3 regions of the Ruegeria sp. SCP11 genome follow, and region 1 is predicted to be linked to each of the others. Evidence: riboswitches for the same ligand, from Rfam matches in the RefSeq annotation. Region 1 holds a riboswitch; each other region holds the start of a gene.
The links. A riboswitch is a leader RNA that binds a small molecule or an ion and turns the genes downstream of it on or off. The one in region 1 is predicted to bind cobalamin.

Region 1 (5,599 bases):
GGAATTGGCCTCAGGACTGCTCCGCAAGATGTGCATTCGTAGAACCACTGACACGCGTCTGTTGGCATCACTTCAGGCTTTGAATGTCCACATTCCGGACAAATGATCGTACTGACAAGGCTCGGGCGTTTTTCACTCATGGCGTCACATCAAGGTTATCAAGAAATCATTAATTCGGATTTCGTTGAGCATGATAACCCAAGCAATTGTCGTCAGCGCAAAACTGCCTGTCAGCCACCATTTGAGGCGGTCGAGCGAACTACGGCGATACGCGACGATGCCAGAGAGAATAAGCAGAGCCGTCGAACCGCCAAGCCCGCAATAACTCGCGGCGGCGATCTTGCCAAATACGGCCAACCAGCTCCCTCCCAAGCCAAGTAAAATCAATGCCATCGGCAAGATGCAGCAGGTCGCAACGCCAAATGCGGTAAACGATCCAAGAAAACTCGCCCCTACAAATTTACTCATAGTCAGCTTTCTCCAACTTTGACGATCTCGAGCGGAAGCCGGTTCGGCTTCTTCGATTTTTGCTTCGTGCGGTTTGCGAAATTCGACATCATGACAGACAAATTGCATCCTGTAGTGGCTACAGGTTCAAGGGAAAGGTCATCACATGATTGCCATTGGCGAAGGGGCGAGATTGACCGGCCTGTCGGTCGAGGCGATCCGCTACTACGAACGGGACGGCATAGTCGAGAAAGCCGGTCGAACCGCCTCGGGGCGCCGCGCTTACACGGAACGGGAAGTATCCGAGCTTAGATTCATCAAACGCTGCCGCGATCTTGGCTTTACTATTCAGGATGCATGCGCACTTCGCGAATTGTCCAAAGCGCTCGAGCAAGCTTGTCGTGACGTCGAAGACGTCGCAACAAGACACCTTGAAAACGTCAGGTCAAAAATCGCCGCTCTCCAACGGCTGGAGCAAGCATTGGCAGAATTTGTGCAGACTTGCACTGAGGGAGCAGCATCATGCCCCCTGCTAACGGCGTTGCTCAACGAACCTGTCGTCAAAGATGTCATTAGCGGCCACTAATTGCAGCGCCCGGAAAAACCGAAACTGGCTACCTCAGCTTGTGGAGGAGCGGCTTTATTGTCCCGGTATTCCGTAACCCTCAGCGATGACGGCCGATCTCTGTTGTATTTTTGTTGAATGAAAGAATTGCGATCAGCTTACCCTCTAGTTCGCGCCGTTAGCTATACCGGACCGGTGATGGCGTGGATGCTCTGATGCTGTCAACTAAGTAAGAAATACCATAGAATCTGCAAATTTTTGCCGCTTTGCCCCTAGAGGCTAGGAAGCTGTTGCAATGCATCAAAACACATGAAGGCTTGCGATAGAGCACTCTTGGACTAGCAATTACGGAACCTTAGAGAAACGAGCATGGGGAAGGCAGATATGACAAATCCCACTTTAGTTCAGAGAAGGTTTTCGAAAAAGCTGTCGGGTCATCTATCAATGGTCTGTTTTATATGCAGCTATTTTGTCTCTGCCGCTGCATTGCAAGCCTCTGAGCTTCCCTTGATCGATCTTGATAGAAAGATTGAAGCGCCGTCGGGGGCCAAATCACTATGCAATGATTACTCTTGGGCGTGCGCGAAAACTCGTAGTTCTGGACTGTCCGAGGCGCAGGAAAAGCAGATCGTTAAAACGATCAACATGCGCGTCAATCGGAGGATTCACGCCGTTTCGGATCAAAGCCAATATGGAACAAAGGAATACTGGACATTGCCGACGCAAGGGTCAGGAGATTGCGAAGACTTTGCTTTGCAAAAGAAGTTTGAACTTGTGCAGAATGGTTTGGATCCTACGAAGCTACTAATTGCGACTGTCTTGGACACCAATCGCAATGGCCATGCTGTTCTTGTCTATCGCTCGAGTGAAGGCGACTTGGTTCTGGACAATGTTACCAACAGGATCAAAACGTGGAAAGAAACTAGGTATCTATTCCTAAGAATACAGGACCCACTACACCCTGACCGTTGGGTGCAGGTTTTTAGCGGCTAAAAGCAAATGTGGCGCGCCCTCGAGACGCGCCACAATAAGCTTTGGTCCTGCGACTACCAGTTGTTTCGCGGCAACCCCAGTTTAGGGCACCGCTTCAAACTTTGGTCAAGCTTCCGCAGCGTTGTACAAGCGCGGAGTCACCAGACCTGTGCTGTTCAAACCGCGCATCGCCTTGGCTGCCGCAAGCACTGCTAGATCAGCAATCGGCTCGATGACTATTACCAGCATATAGGCACCGCCAAAGGACAGAACCGACGCCATAGTTTCAGCACCAAATCCCTGGCCGTAGAAAGCCCAGAACGCAACCCATGCGACTACTCCCCCCTGATACATCGCACTCAGGGCAAGAGCTTGGCCATATTTGAGGTCAACATATGCTGTACCGGGTGCAATGATGCGGCTGGCCAATGCTTGTAGCGCAAATAGCGGCACCAGCAGAGTGGTTAGGTTGATGAAGTACTGCGGAAGATCGAACGGGGCAAAAAACACCCCTTGAATCAGCAGACCGGCTGCCAATCCAAAAGCCGCGGGTGCAGCACCGAGAAGCAGGAACAGCGTCGACCCCAGAATGAAGTGGACTTCAGAGACACCAACCGGGAAGTGTGGCAGGACTTCAAAGAAAAGGAAGACACCAACGGTGGCGAGCACCGAGCGCATGACAAAAGATGCAGGTCCATTCGCACGCAATGTGGGAAACGTTTCTTTCGCTGCGTAAGTAGCCGCGCCTGCGGCGGTAACATAGGAAAGCGCGATTTTGGCACCATTCACGATGCCCGGTTCGATGTGCATTTTATTTCTCCCTACCGCCTCACCCGGCGGCTTGTCAGGTTGAATCGGCCGTAAGGCCGACAGATACAGTCTGGGCATAGCCCGGCGTTTTACGGCAGGTCTCCTGACTCGCGGGTGCTCGCTCCGCCAACCTTCCCGGTTCCATTACGAACCAGTGGTGTCTTGGCATCGCTCTCCGCTCACAGTTGCGGGGGCAGTTACGGAATTGGCGCCGTTAAAAACACCGAACCGTATTCCCTTTTAATCCTTTTGGCTTCCGCCATCAGGAACCGAAAACAATTCACCGCTACAATGGCGGCTTCGTTTCTGTCAATTGTCTTTGCGACCTAGTCCGAAGTAGACTCGACCGAAGTAGGGTTCACGCAACCGGCGACATGGTCGACTAGGTAAACCAAGTGTTACCTGAAACCTCTTGAAGCTCTAGCTGCTAGAGGCTTTAAGACTCGAATTTGATCGCGAAAATGCGATGCAAATACATTAAACTTGTGAACCAGGACGAGATCTATGCTGACAAGGCGCCATTTCATTCAATCAACCACTGCGCTGTTCTCCGCGTCTGCGGCCAGTCCATTGATCGCCAAAACATGGCCAACCTCGTCGCAAAAGACCTATTGGGACAGCCAGGTCACGCCATTTGATTACGATCCAGCGACCTCAAATCCATGGGGCGTTCATGACCGTTTTTTACCACGACGTGTCGTAGCAAATGATGGTTTGGTTCCTGGTGACATCCATGTCGATGCCGTCGCGCGCTATCTTTACCATATCGAGGAAGGCGGGACAGCAATGCGCTATGGCGTAGCGATCGCGCGTGGGAACCTTTACGAGCCCGGTACCTATGCTATCCGGCGCAAGGTCGAGTGGCCACATTGGACACCAACGGCTTCAATGATCGAGCGCAACCCCGAATACGCGGAATTTCGGGATGGCATGGAACCCGGGCCAAGTAATGCTCTCGGCTCTCGAGCCCTTTATCTATACGTTGGGGATCGAGATACTTATCTCAGAATCCACGGTACACCTCAGCCCAGAAGCATCGGTGGTCGCGCAAGTTCTGGATGTGTTAGAATGATCATGGCCCATATCAATGATCTCTACCCACATGTAAAAATCGGCTCGACCGCATACTTATACTCGGCCGAAGATAGCGTCACAGCCCGCTCATAAATTTTGGGCAGCGTAGGTGGACGTCGCTGCCCTCTTTTTTTATCAGGCGTCGCGCGCGGCGCAGATCGGAGCGCCATTCGTCGCGCGCAATGGTACCAATGTCGTCTCGACAGGTCCGCTGTGCTCATACCAGAAGCAATTGTCATCTGGTAAAAGGCGTGCCGTAGCCAGATCCTGCCCCGGCCCTGCCAGTGCAACGACAGAATCTGGCAGGTTACCTGGTTCGAATGCTTTGCTTTTGCCCCCTGTGAACTGGGCTGAGCAACCGGCAGTAATCGAGACTAACGTGATGGTAATTGCGATCCGTTTCTGCATTGACCTGTTCCAAATTTTTTACGTCTTCTGCGACTAGATTGCATTCACGCGGCCAGCCCGCAAGAAGGAATGAAGCATCAATATCGCGGGCAACGAACCGGATTGAAAAAAAAATTGAAAAAGGTATTGAAGCTCTAGTTACTGTAGGAACTATTTACAAAGGACCATAGAGATTCTTGAGGTCCAATCATGTCATCCGATACCCATAGCCACGACCATGGCCACGAAAACAAACATGGTCACCACGCATGCGGTAGCGGCGGGTGTGGCGACATCGCCCCCGCCGGTCCAATTCCTGAAGGTGGTAGAAGCTTTCAGGTCTCTGGCCTTGATTGCGCCGAAGAGGTGGCGATCCTGAACCGTGTCGTCGGCCCGAAAGCAGGTGGCGAAGAGCATCTTGCATTTGATGTGATCAACGGTCGGATGACACTTCTTGAAAGTGCTGCCAAGTTATCTGACGAAGATGTCATGATGCTGGTTGCCAGTACTGGTATGACCGCCAAACCATGGGATGACGGAAATGCCGCCCAGGACCAGGCGGCGCATATTGCACGTCAGCGGCGGTTCACCACTCTTAGCGGAGGGTTTTGGGCAGCGGGTTTTGGCTGGCACATTTTCGAAACCGGCATGGGCGGTGCGCTCGGGCTGTTCTCGGGACATGGTGAGGTTCCGATGCCTTTGCCCGAGGCAGCTTTGTTCGCGGTCGCGATCTTGTTTGGCGTCTGGCTGGTGGCCCCTAAGGCCTGGTCTTCGGCGCGTCGACTTTCGCCGGATATGAACCTTTTGATGGTTGTTGCCGTCGCTGGTGCCATCGCTCTGGGTGAGTTTTTTGAAGCCGCAACTGTAGCATTTTTCTTCTCGCTCTCTCTTTATCTGGAAAGCTGGAGTGTCGGACGTGCTCGGAACGCGGTATCCGCGCTGCTTGATCTGGCCCCCCCGACGGTTCGGCTGGTTCGTGCTGACGGTTCTGAGGCAACGGTCCCGGCGGCGGATGTCTTTGTCGGTGACAGCTTCATCGTTCGCGGTGGGGATCGCATTCCACTTGACGGGGAAGTCATCGAAGGGGCCGGTGCCGTTGACCAGGCTCCAATCACAGGTGAAAGCGCGCTGATTCCCAAAGAGCTGGGTGATGAGGTCTATGCCGGCACAATCAATGGTGAAGGCGCCCTCAAAATACGTGCGACGAAAACAGCGTCAGACACCGTGCTTGCCAAGATCATCCGGATGGTCGGTGATGCTCATGCTCGCCGTGCGCCGGTTGAGCAGTGGGTTACAAAATTTGCGCGGATTTATACGCCCATCGTTATGGTCGTCGCAGTGGCC
Region 2 (5,599 bases), on a different contig from region 1:
GCCGCCTGCCCGGTGATTTGCAGCAATTTACACCGCCAGGATGTAGGCTTTGCTTGGCAGGATCAGGTTATTCTCACCCGGGAGACCAATCAGGAAGACCAAGGAATATCACTAAAGATCGGTGTGTTCTCGGTGCTGCCGCCGCAAACCACGAAATGGGAAGCGCATCGGCTCAAGGACCACGTCGCTGCGGAAGATATGGTGTCCTGCGCCCAACAAAAGGTCCGGCATTTGTCCGCACAGGGCTGCGACGTGATCCTTGTTTTGGCGCATACAGGTCTAGGGCCCGCTGACCCGGAACCGGATCTGGAAAACGCGATTATCCCACTTGCTGCCATCGAAGGCATCGATGCTTTGATTGCAGGGCACTCACATTTGACATTGCCGGGTCAGGCGCATGAAGGCCTAGAGCATGTAGACGCCACATTAGGTCGGGTGCACGGAAAGCCTGTGGTCATGCCCGGCGCGGCGGGATCGAACCTTGGGGTGATTGACCTGATTCTCCACCGCGCAGGCAATGGAAAATGGACGGTGCAGGATCACAAGACCGAATTGCGATCCGTCTGTCCTGCGATAGCAGGCGAACCGCCGATCCCAATCCCAGAAGACCTAAAGCTGGCGAACCTTTTCTCTGCAGCGCATTCGGAAACGCGCCGCCGCGCAGCGCAACCCGTAGGCCATAGCGATTTTCCTCTCCACAGCTATTTCAGCTTCTGCGTGCCTGACCGGGGTCTTACCTTAGCCGCGGCGGCCCAAGCGGCGGCCCTGCGCCCTTATCTGCGCGGGACACCCCTTGCCGAATTGCCCATTCTGTCTGCATCCGCGCCCGCAAAGTTCGGAGGTCGCGCAGGCCCCAGACATTACACCGATGTCCCTTCTGGTCAGCTGTGCCTGCGTCACGTCAACGATCTATATGTGTTCCCTAACGAATTGCAGGCCGTGGTAGTGACCGCCGAGCAGGTCGTTGATTGGCTGGAAATGTCCGCAGGCGTTTATAACCAGATCACGCCTGGGCACAAATCCGAACTGATCCCTTCTAACCGTGCAGGGCATAATTTTGATGTATTGCTTGGGCTTACCTACCAGGTTGACCTGTCACAGCCTCCCCGTTTTGAGGCCAGTGGAGACTTGACCGACCCTGCACATCGACGCATTCTTGATATCCGGTTCGACGGCCGCCCGCTGATCCCGGGCCAGCGCTTTGTTGTTGCGCTGAACAATTACCGTGCCAATGGCGGCGGCCACTTCCCCTTTGTCGAACAGGCAGAGCCCATAGCTCTACCCGTACTGCCGATCCAGCGCCTATTGTTGGATTACCTGTCTGGCACCTTGCCGCAAGACCCGCTGCAACACGCTGCTCGCCCCTTTCACCTGACATCTCTGCCCGGCGCAACTGCGCTGCTGCGCACCGGCCCCATGGCCCGACCACATCTGGAAGAGTTGGCAGAATACAACCCGCATGTGATCGGAGAAGACGATGAAGGCTTTCTGCTGATCCGATTGACGTTCTGACGGGTTGTCTTTTCTCTGGCCATTCCCTATATCGGCCTTGAGAGGTTGGCGCGGGCGAGCGCCTCGCCAACCTGGTCAGGTCCGGAAGGAAGCAGCCACAACGAGCCCCGCTTGGGTCGATGTCCAACCTCTCACTTCATTCCACCCCAAAATACGCATTCAACAGTCGACTATGTTCAGTCGATTAACCGTGGCCAGACGGCTGCGCTGCGACGGGCGAAGGCACCGATATGACCAACTTCGGGCAGGCCAAACTCAGACGGAGACAACAGATGGCGGCGTGCGTTCGCTCCATACAGATCGGCCAGACGCCAAACCGCTTTCTGCGGCACAAGATCGTCATCCTCAAAGGCGAACAGATCCACGGGCGTATCAGTCTGCGCCCAACGCGCTTTGGGAAGGGTCACGCCAACTTGAGGCAGATAGTTGCGCGGCGCGGTGCACCAACTGCGCCACTGCCAATAGACACTGGCAGGCAAGTCCGCCCCGAACCCCAACGCCTTCCCCGGCAAATAGCCCAGAGCTTTGACGGCCAAGGGTGCATGGCCGTACCAGAACAACAAAGCCAACGCTCTATAGGGCCAAGGGTGATCCGACACTGTAACCGGGCCGGAACAGACACAGATCATACGGTCGATCTGATCGATATCAGGTTGCACTGGCCCCAGCATACCGCCGACGGAATGACCGATGCTCCACTGCCGCACATTGGGGAATCTCCGCCGCATTTCGGTTCGTGCGGCGGGCATGTCGATTAAAGCCCAATCTGCCATCGTAGCCTGCGCCTGTTTCAATGACCCTCTCAGAGAATGGCCAAAGTCGCGATAGTCATATGTCAGGCAGGCCATGCCTCTTTCGGCGGCCATCCAACGAGCGAAATGTTGGTAATAGTCCCGCGGCACGCCGGTCGCGCTGTGGAGAACCACAGCGGTTCGTGGCTTGCCTACCGGCAGATACAACCGGGCCGCCAATTGGGTGTCACCGGAAGGAAAATGAAAATCCTCGGTCAGTACGGCTTGCGCAGCGTCCAGCATATTACCCTCAATCTGAACTGATTAGTTCACTCGCCTAATCGGCATTTTTTGCCCCGGCGAGTCAATCCCGTTTCAAAATGACCACGCGTCCACTTCGCCACACCAACTGGCGCTTGACACCGGCCACCCGCACCCGCTAGCGATTGCGTGATGGTTCTCGTCCCCGTTACCGGGGCGGGATGAAAAGGGAACACGGTGCGGTCCTGACCGGGAAATCGGAATGGACCAAAGCCGAGACTGCCCCCGCAACTGTAAGCGGTGAGCAATGCCGAAACACCACTGGCCGCAAGGCTGGGAAGGTCGGCAAAGCGACGACCCGCAAGTCAGGAGACCTGCCATCGAACCAAAACCGAAACTCGGGCGGGGTGTCCGGGCAGGTCGTCAGCACGCTGTCACACCTGATCCACGCCCCCCGTCCTACGCGCGGAGGGCGCAATATGATGTGGAAGACAAAGACGCACCAATTCACTGCAACCGTGTGTCAGCGGACGGGCAGATCCTGCCCGGCTCTGGCCCAGATGGCACGCGCGGTCGTGCAGGCGATGGAGGTCGCCGTCCCCGCGACGACCCCTGATTTTGAGATCGATGGCAACAGCGAACTGACCTATTGCGGGCAGGGCTGCACCGCGCGCTTCCGGGCAGAAAAAGATCAGATTCGGATCTTTTGCGGCACCAGCGCAGACACCTCGATTGAGGCGCTCGACAATTACGCGGATATGCTGTTCGGCCTCGACTTTACCATGCGACCCGCTGGTATGTTGCCGACCCCACCCTGCGCCATGCTTGAGGTTTCGGCCCTTGCACCGCAGCCGGCAAAACAATTGGATCGACAAGTGGGGCTCTGATCTAGCGATCCTGCAGAGGACGCGCGGCCCATTCCAACTGGCCATCGGTTTCGACAGCGCAGGGCCGCACCGAGCGCAGGCGTTCTAGCGCCGCGTCGGGATGTTCATCGTGTTCGACCATGAGGCGCAGAACGATCATCCCCGACCGCCCGCAACCACCGCGGCAATGCACCAGCACTTTGCCCGCGCGAGTAAGGATATTAGCCGCGGATGCACTGACCTCGGTCCAGGCTTTATCAATTGCAGGGGGAGGAGCGCCAAAATCCTCAACCGGCAAATGCGCCCAGCCAATCGCATCTCTGCAAAGATCGGCTCCGAACTTGCCCGCACCTTCTTGCAGCATCTCGACCTCGGTGGTCATGGAAATTACCAAATCCGGCTGCCAGTTTCGAACCGCATCTAGATCTTTAACATAGTCGCCACCTCGCCCTGGCAACGGCGATAGGCCAACGGTTCCGTTGCCCACCTGTATAGAGTGTATTGCGAACTGGCCCACAGAAGTTCCTCCTCCGGCGGTTTTAAGACGGGCAATCTGCCGTGCAAACCGAAAATCGCCCACGGCGGCTGTGGACGTGGGCGGCGGGGGCCTCTACGCTGCATTCCTGAACCGAATCCGACAGAGCAGATATGAACGACACGCCAAGCCCCGCCTATCAGGTTCTTGCCCGCAAATACCGCCCCGAAACCTTTGCCGACCTCGTCGGTCAGGACGCGATGGTACGCACGTTGAAAAACGCGTTCGAGGCTGACCGGATCGCACAGGCCTTCATCATGACCGGCATTCGTGGCACCGGCAAAACCACCACGGCGCGGATCATCGCCAAGGGCATGAACTGCATCGGCCCCGATGGCGAGGGCAAGCCGACAACCGAGCCATGCGGCAAATGCGAACACTGCGTGGCCATCATGGAAGGCCGCCATGTCGACGTGATGGAGATGGACGCCGCGAGCCGGACCGGCGTGAACGATATCCGCGAGATTATCGACAGCGTCCGCTATCGCGCGGCAAGCGCCCGCTATAAGATTTACATCATCGACGAGGTTCACATGCTCTCGACCAGTGCGTTCAACGCGCTGCTCAAGACGCTTGAGGAACCGCCCGAGCACGTGAAGTTCATCTTCGCTACGACCGAGATTCGCAAAGTGCCCGTGACGGTCCTTTCCCGATGTCAGCGGTTCGACCTGCGCCGGATCGAACCAGAGGACATGATTGGCCTGCTCAACAAGATCGCGGCTGCGGAAAACGCACAGATCGCCGATGACGCGCTGGCGCTGATCACCCGTGCGGCTGAAGGCTCGGCCCGGGATGCAACCTCGCTATTGGATCAGGCAATCTCTCACGGGGCGGGGGAAACCAGTGCCGATCAGGTGCGCGCGATGTTGGGTCTGGCTGATCGCGGGCGCGTGCTGGACCTGATGGACATGATCCTGCGCGGCGACGCAGCTGGCGCGCTAACCGAATTGGGCGGGCAATATGCTGAAGGCGCGGACCCGCTGGCCGTGCTGCGCGATCTGGCCGAAATCACCCATTGGGTATCCGTTGTCAAAATCACGCCGGACTCGGCCGACGACCCCACCGTATCTCCGGACGAGCGGGCGCGCGGTCAACAGATGGCCGAGGCCCTGCCGATGCGCGTTCTGACTCGCATGTGGCAGATGCTGCTGAAAGCGCTTGAAGAGGTCTCGGCTGCGCCCAACGCCATGATGGCGGCTGAGATGGCCGTCATTCGCCTGACCCACGTGGCCGACCTGCCCAGCCCGGAAGAGTTGATCAGACGTCTGAAGGACGCGCCTCCGCCCTCGAATGGTGGACCGGGTGGCGGGATACCGTCTCCGTCGAATGCTGCAGTACAAGCGCAGACCCCGGTGGCATCTTCATACACCGCGCCCGCGCGCGGTGGGGCGGGCGCCCCGTCCGCCGCCTTGGCGCAGGATGCGCAAGCGGCTCTGGCGCGCTATCCAACCTTCGACCACGTGGTCGAACTGATCCGCGCAAACCGGGATGGCGTTCTGCTGGACGAGGTCAAACGATCCTTAAGGCTGGTCGCCTATCAACCCGGTCGCATCGAGTTCCAACCCACCGAACGCGCTTCAGCACAACTGGCCCAGCGTCTTGGTTCCGCCTTGCAGCGCTGGACTGGCAACCGCTGGGCGGTCACAGTCGTCAACGAAGGCGGTGGTGAGACAATCTATGAAAAGGAAAACGCG
Region 3 (5,599 bases), on a different contig from region 1:
GCTAGTTCTAAAGCAACCGAGAGTTTCAGCTTATTTCTTGCGCATTGGAACCGCGTTGCCGCCCTTTTTCGATGCGGCGGCACGAGCGCGATTTTTTTTGCTATTTGGCTTTCCCTTGGGCGGGGGCGGGCCTTTCGGGCGATCGCTTTTGAATTTTCGATCTTGTTTCTTGGCTTTGCCGGTGCCGCTGGCGTCATCGCGCTTGGGCTTGGTGTTTGTATCGGCCCTCTCGGGTCGCGCGGTCGCTGTTTTTTTGCGCGGCTTTGCAGGCTGTGGTTCAGCGAGACGAGGCGGTCTTTCCTCGAACTTTGCAGGGCCTCTTTTGCCTTTTGTGCCACGCTTTGGCTTCGACTTTGTAGGCTTTGAAAAATCGGGCGCTGTCTCCAAGCGTACGATGTCTTTTGTGCCCTCGATCTTCATGTCTGGCCCGATAGCGTCCAAAAAGCCCGGAACGCTGCTTTCGCGAATTTCAATGTAGGTCACATCCTCCGCGATGCGGATCGCGCCGACATCAGCTTTGGTGATGTTCCCGGCCTTGCACACCATGGGCAGAAGATAACGCGGAGACGCGTTTTCTTTGCGCCCTTCCGACAGCGAGAACCACACGCTCGGACCGAATTCCGCCTGAGGCTTTGGCGTAGTGGTAGTGACATCACTCAGCTCTTCCGGCGCGGAGTGCTGCCGTTTGTATTGTCGGACATATGCGGCAGCGAGTTGTTCTGGCGTGAACTTCGCCACCAGTTCATCCACCGAGGTCCGTTCGCTGTCAGTAACGTCTGCCTGCCAGTCCTCCGAACCGAACATCCGCGCCAAATCCTGCGCGTTGACCTCTTCAGCCGACGGCGCCGCGCCCCATTGGGCCGTGAGCTTGGCGAACTTCAAAAGCCGTTCGGCTTTTTTGAACGAGGTTGGCGGAACAATCAGAGTGCTGACGCCTTTGCGCCCGGCACGTCCGGTCCGACCCGAACGGTGTAAAAGAGTTTCATGGCTGTTTGGCAGCTCGGCGTGAACCACAAGGTCCAAGTTCGGCAGATCAATCCCTCGCGCGGCGACATCAGTTGCCACACAGACCCGGGCGCGTCCGTCGCGCATCGCTTGCAGCGCATTTGAACGCTCGCCTTGGGTCAATTCACCGGACAAGGCCACAACCGAAAACCCGCGGTTCGACAAGCGGGCAGTCAGACGCCCAACCATGGCGCGGGTGTTGCAAAAGACGATGGCGTTTGGCGCCTCGTAATACCGCAATACGTTGATTATCGCGTTTTCTCCGTCACGTGGGGCGACCTTCAACGCACGGTACTCGATATCAGCGTGTTGTTTACGCTCGCTGACGGTGCTGACGCGTTCGGCATTCCGTTGGTACCGCGTCGCAAGATTGGCAATGGCACGGGGTACGGTGGCTGAAAACAGAAGGGTTTGCCGGTCTGTTGGCGTTTCTTCCAGAATAAACTCCAAATCCTCACGGAACCCGAGGTCGAGCATTTCGTCAGCCTCGTCCAGCACCACTGCACGCACCGCCGTCAGGTCGATCGAGCCGCGCGTGATGTGATCGCGCAGGCGTCCCGGTGTCGCTACAACGATATGTGCACCACGGGCCAGTGCCCGGCGTTCATCGCGCATGTCCATGCCGCCGACACAGGAGGTAATGAAGGCACCTGCATCCGCGTAAAGCCACCCAAGTTCACGTTTGACCTGCATGGCTAGCTCTCGCGTCGGGGCGATGACCAGTGCCAAAGGCGCACCGCTGGTGTCAAAGACCTCAGCATCACCCAATATGGTAGACGCGATGGCTAGGCCGAACCCGATGGTTTTCCCCGATCCGGTCTGGGCCGAGACCAGCAGATCCCGCCCTTGAAGTTCTGGTGCCGATACGGCCTCCTGAACTGGTGTGAGCGTGGTGTACCCTTTGCGTGCAAGGGCATCAGCAATTGTCTGTTTCATGGTTTGGCTCTTTTGGGTGCTGCGGCCACCCTCAGAGCGTCCAACAGACGGATCAACGTCGAAGCGCTGTCCATACTGAGAGAAGAACCGGATGTATAGGGTTGATAATTGTGGAGTGTGCGAAGACCACCGCATTTCGGCAAACAACGACCTATTTGTTTAAACCTCATAGAAACTGTTCGCAGTCTTGAAAAATCATTTGACCAAATTCCAGTTCTCGTGCACATCCTTCCTTCGATGGTTCCCGCTGGTGCTGCCACGGGATGAAAAGGGAATACGGTGAGGTTGGCCGACAGGCACCAAGTCCGTAACTGCCCCCGCAACTGTAAGCGGTGAGCGACGCCAAATACCCACTGGCCAATGGCCGGGAAGGGAGGCCAAGCATCGACCCGCAAGTCAGGAGACCTGCCATCGCGTATTTAACCAACCCGGGGCGGGGCGTCCTGGAAGGAGGCTTTGATGGCACGTTTGTCACGTGTGTACATTGTCGGCACCTTCTGCTCGCGCTTGGCAACAAGCGGAGTGGGCAATGCCGAAAAAACCTGATCATCACCTGCTGATTTGTTCGACGTGCAAAGGCGAAGACAAGGCCGAAGCGCTACGTACATCCTTACAGGGCAAACTGCCTTCGGGTTTCACTATTCGCAAAATTGCTTGCATGGCAGGCTGCGCACACCCAACGACAGTAGGGTTTCAGGCCCGTGGCAAGGCGCAATACCTGTTCGGTGATATTGAGACCGCACAGGATATCCGGGCTCTGGCTGAGTTTGCTCAACAATTCCAAAACAGCACTGACGGGTGGACAAACGCGACAGACAGGCCGCGTCCATTGTACCGTAAGACTTTGTCGCGATTGCCCCGGATCGAGGCGGAGGAACGCTCATGACGACCTCATCTTTTTTGGTTGCCCGCGATCTTGAATACTATGCACTTAACGGGGACGTTTTGCTGCAACAGGCCTCATTCGAGTTAGGTGAAGGAGCTATTCTGGCCATCGCCGGGCCGAACGGTGCGGGCAAGACGACGCTTCTGAATCTCTTATGTGGTGCGGTTGATCTGGTGCTGGGGGATGTACTGGTCAAAGGGCACAGCCTCAAACAGATGACAGCGGTCGAACGTGCCCGAATGATTGCCGTGGTCAGTCAGCAGGAATTGCCGGACGGAAGGCTGTCGCTGTGGGAGTATGTCGCCTTGGGTCAGATACCAATCCGGTCTGACCGATCGGCCGAGGAACATGCCATTGAGCTCTCTAGAATATTGCAACTGACCGGTCTGGATGCGCTTGCGGACAAAAAGATGTCTGTTCTGTCCGGGGGCGAGCGTCAGCGTGCCCATATCGCACGCGCTCTGGCTCAGAACCCTTCGCTGCTGTTTCTGGACGAGCCGACAAATCATCTGGATCCGGACGCCAAGGGGAGGATGCTGTCCCTGGTCGCTGAATTAGGGATCACCGTGGTGATGATCGTCCACGATCTTGTCATGATCCCCGAATTTGCCACACACGTGGCGCTTATGAAATCCAGCCGTATCACCAGTTTTGGCCCGGTGGCCGAGGTGCTGACGCCTGAACACGTACGTGACACCTTTGGCGTCGATTACCTGTGCTTTCACCATGAAGGCCGCGTGATCCCGGCGCTGGATATCCGAAAAACCACTGTTTCAACTTGAACAAAGGAACATCCTCAGATGAAACACCTCTGGTCCGTGGCGTTGACCACTGCCATTGCAGGCGGCGCGTCCGCGCATGAAGTTATGGTCGACAATTGCGGCAAGCCGCTGGTGTTTGACGAGCAGCCCGAGCGTTTGGTCGTGCATGACATGAACATGACTGACATGGCCTTTGCGCTGGGTCTGCAAGACAAGATTGTCGGCCTGACCGGCATTACGGGTTGGTACAAGACCAGTCCTGAATTCGACACCCTGCGCGGAGATATCCCCGAACTGGCGCCTAAATACCCGACGGTAGAAAATCTCGTCGCGGTTGAGCCCGATATTTTCTTTGCCGGTTGGTACTATGGCATGAAGCCCGGCGGCGACGTGACGCCAGACACTTTGGAGCCGTTTGGCATCAAGACCATGATCCTGACTGAAAGCTGCGTGCATCTGGACAAAGAACGCCCCGAGGCCAGCATGGACCTGCTGTTCGATGACGTCCTGCGTCTGGGCAAAGTCATGCATGTAGAGGACAAGGCTGAGGAACTGGTGAAAGGCTGGAAAGACGAGCTGGCGGCCCTTGAGTCCCAAACGGCGGATCTTCCCAAGCCCCGCGTCTTCCTACTGGACGGCCCGGCGGATGCACCTTTCACCGCGGGCAAGTTTGCCATTCCTGACGCAATGATTGCAGCTGCTGGTGGTGAAAACGTCACCCATGACATGGACACCAGTTGGGGCCGCACCTCGTGGGAGGCCGTAGCTGCCTCGAATCCTGAGTTCCTGGTATTGCTGGACTATCAAACCGGGAATGGCGCCGAGGATACGTTTAAGTTTCTGCAGGAACACCCGGTGATGTCTGAAACAGATGCGGTCAAGAACGAACGTTGGATCGGCCTGCGTTACGAAGAGCTGACCCCCGGACCGGCAAACATTGCGGCGATCTCGAAAATGGTTCAGGCCATGCATCCGGGCATCAACTGATATGGGCCGATTTGGCTTTGTACTTATGCTGGGGGCGGTCGTATTGACCGCCCTTTTGCTGATTTCAACCGTGTACGGCACAACGGCCATTCCTGCCGTAGATGCGTTCGACGCGGTGTTGCTAGGTACTGGGCTGGTTCAAGGAGATATGGAACCTGCGCATCGTATTGTCTTTGACTTGCGTTTGCCGCGCGCCTTGTTTGCTGCGGTGATCGGTGCCGGTTTGGGCATTGTCGGCGTTGTCCTGCAAACAACCACCCGCAACGATCTGGCTGATCCGTTTCTGTTCGGCCTGTCCTCGGGTGCCGCAGCCGGAGCGGTGTTTGTCATCACGGTGACCGGCGATCTTCTCGGTTTCTGGACCTTGCCGTTGGCTGCGTTTTGTGGGGGCATCATCGCCTCGGGAATTGTACTGGCACTTGTGCACGCACTACGAACAAGTGCGCCAGAAAAACTGATCCTTGCAGGTCTGGCAGTATCATTCCTGTTCTCCGCCATCACAAATTATTTGATTTTCGCGGGCGATAGTCGTGCCGCGCATTCGGTCATCTTCTGGATGCTGGGCGGCCTTGGTCTGGCCCGATGGGAGACCTTTCCGCTCGTCGGTGTCGGACTTTTGCTGATCCTGACTTATTCGCTGTATCGCAGTCGTTGGCTGGATGCCTTGTTGACCGGAGACGTGACGGCGTCGACGCTGGGTGTTCCGGTGCAGAGCCTGCGCTTCAGCATGTTTTTCGTTGCGGCTTTGGCAACCGCGGTCTTTGTCTCCGTAGCAGGCGTGATTGGGTTTGTCGGCCTGATGGTTCCCCATATCGCCCGAGGGATCGCTGGGCCCCTGCATAGCCGGCTGTTGCCAACAGCGGCCTTGGTCGGAGCGGCGTTGTTAACGGGTTCGGATATTCTAAGTAGGCTCTTGCTGGCCCCGCAGGAACTTCCAGTTGGAATCGTGACAACCTCGATCGGATCGGTTTTCGTGTTTTTGTTGCTGTTCCGAACGGCGCGACATCAAAGAAGGTGAAGGTTG

Region 2: it holds a riboswitch for cobalamin, as region 1 does, so the genes downstream of both, ABLN94_RS19590 (hypothetical protein) here and ABLN94_RS22715 (energy-coupling factor ABC transporter permease) in region 1, are expected to answer to the same signal.
Region 3: it holds a riboswitch for cobalamin, as region 1 does, so the genes downstream of both, ABLN94_RS16110 (DUF1636 domain-containing protein) here and ABLN94_RS22715 (energy-coupling factor ABC transporter permease) in region 1, are expected to answer to the same signal.

The regions. Positions count from the first base shown of each region.
Region 1 is NZ_JBDZYG010000021.1:34,167-39,765, forward strand. Features, by position in the region: gene ABLN94_RS22695 (GDCCVxC domain-containing (seleno)protein) at 1-140, opposite strand, end outside; gene ABLN94_RS22700 (hypothetical protein) at 145-468, opposite strand; gene ABLN94_RS22705 (MerR family DNA-binding protein) at 614-1,033, shown strand; gene ABLN94_RS22710 (transglutaminase-like cysteine peptidase) at 1,397-2,005, shown strand; gene ABLN94_RS22715 (energy-coupling factor ABC transporter permease) at 2,111-2,794, opposite strand; cobalamin riboswitch at 2,871-3,083, opposite strand; gene ABLN94_RS22720 (L,D-transpeptidase) at 3,299-3,961, shown strand; gene ABLN94_RS22725 (hypothetical protein) at 4,004-4,276, opposite strand; gene ABLN94_RS22730 (heavy metal translocating P-type ATPase) at 4,466-5,599, shown strand, end outside.
Region 2 is NZ_JBDZYG010000014.1:119,539-125,137, forward strand. Features, by position in the region: gene ABLN94_RS19575 (bifunctional 2',3'-cyclic-nucleotide 2'-phosphodiesterase/3'-nucleotidase) at 1-1,512, shown strand, start outside; RNA gene ffs (signal recognition particle sRNA small type) at 1,551-1,649, shown strand; gene ABLN94_RS19585 (alpha/beta hydrolase family protein) at 1,689-2,546, opposite strand; cobalamin riboswitch at 2,681-2,900, shown strand; gene ABLN94_RS19590 (hypothetical protein) at 2,984-3,391, shown strand; gene ABLN94_RS19595 (protein-tyrosine phosphatase family protein) at 3,393-3,752, opposite strand; gene ABLN94_RS19600 (DNA polymerase III subunit gamma/tau) at 4,019-5,599, shown strand, end outside.
Region 3 is NZ_JBDZYG010000010.1:89,585-95,183, forward strand. Features, by position in the region: gene ABLN94_RS16105 (DEAD/DEAH box helicase) at 31-1,941, opposite strand; cobalamin riboswitch at 2,163-2,368, shown strand; gene ABLN94_RS16110 (DUF1636 domain-containing protein) at 2,471-2,827, shown strand; gene ABLN94_RS16115 (ABC transporter ATP-binding protein) at 2,824-3,609, shown strand; gene ABLN94_RS16120 (ABC transporter substrate-binding protein) at 3,628-4,575, shown strand; gene ABLN94_RS16125 (FecCD family ABC transporter permease) at 4,619-5,593, shown strand.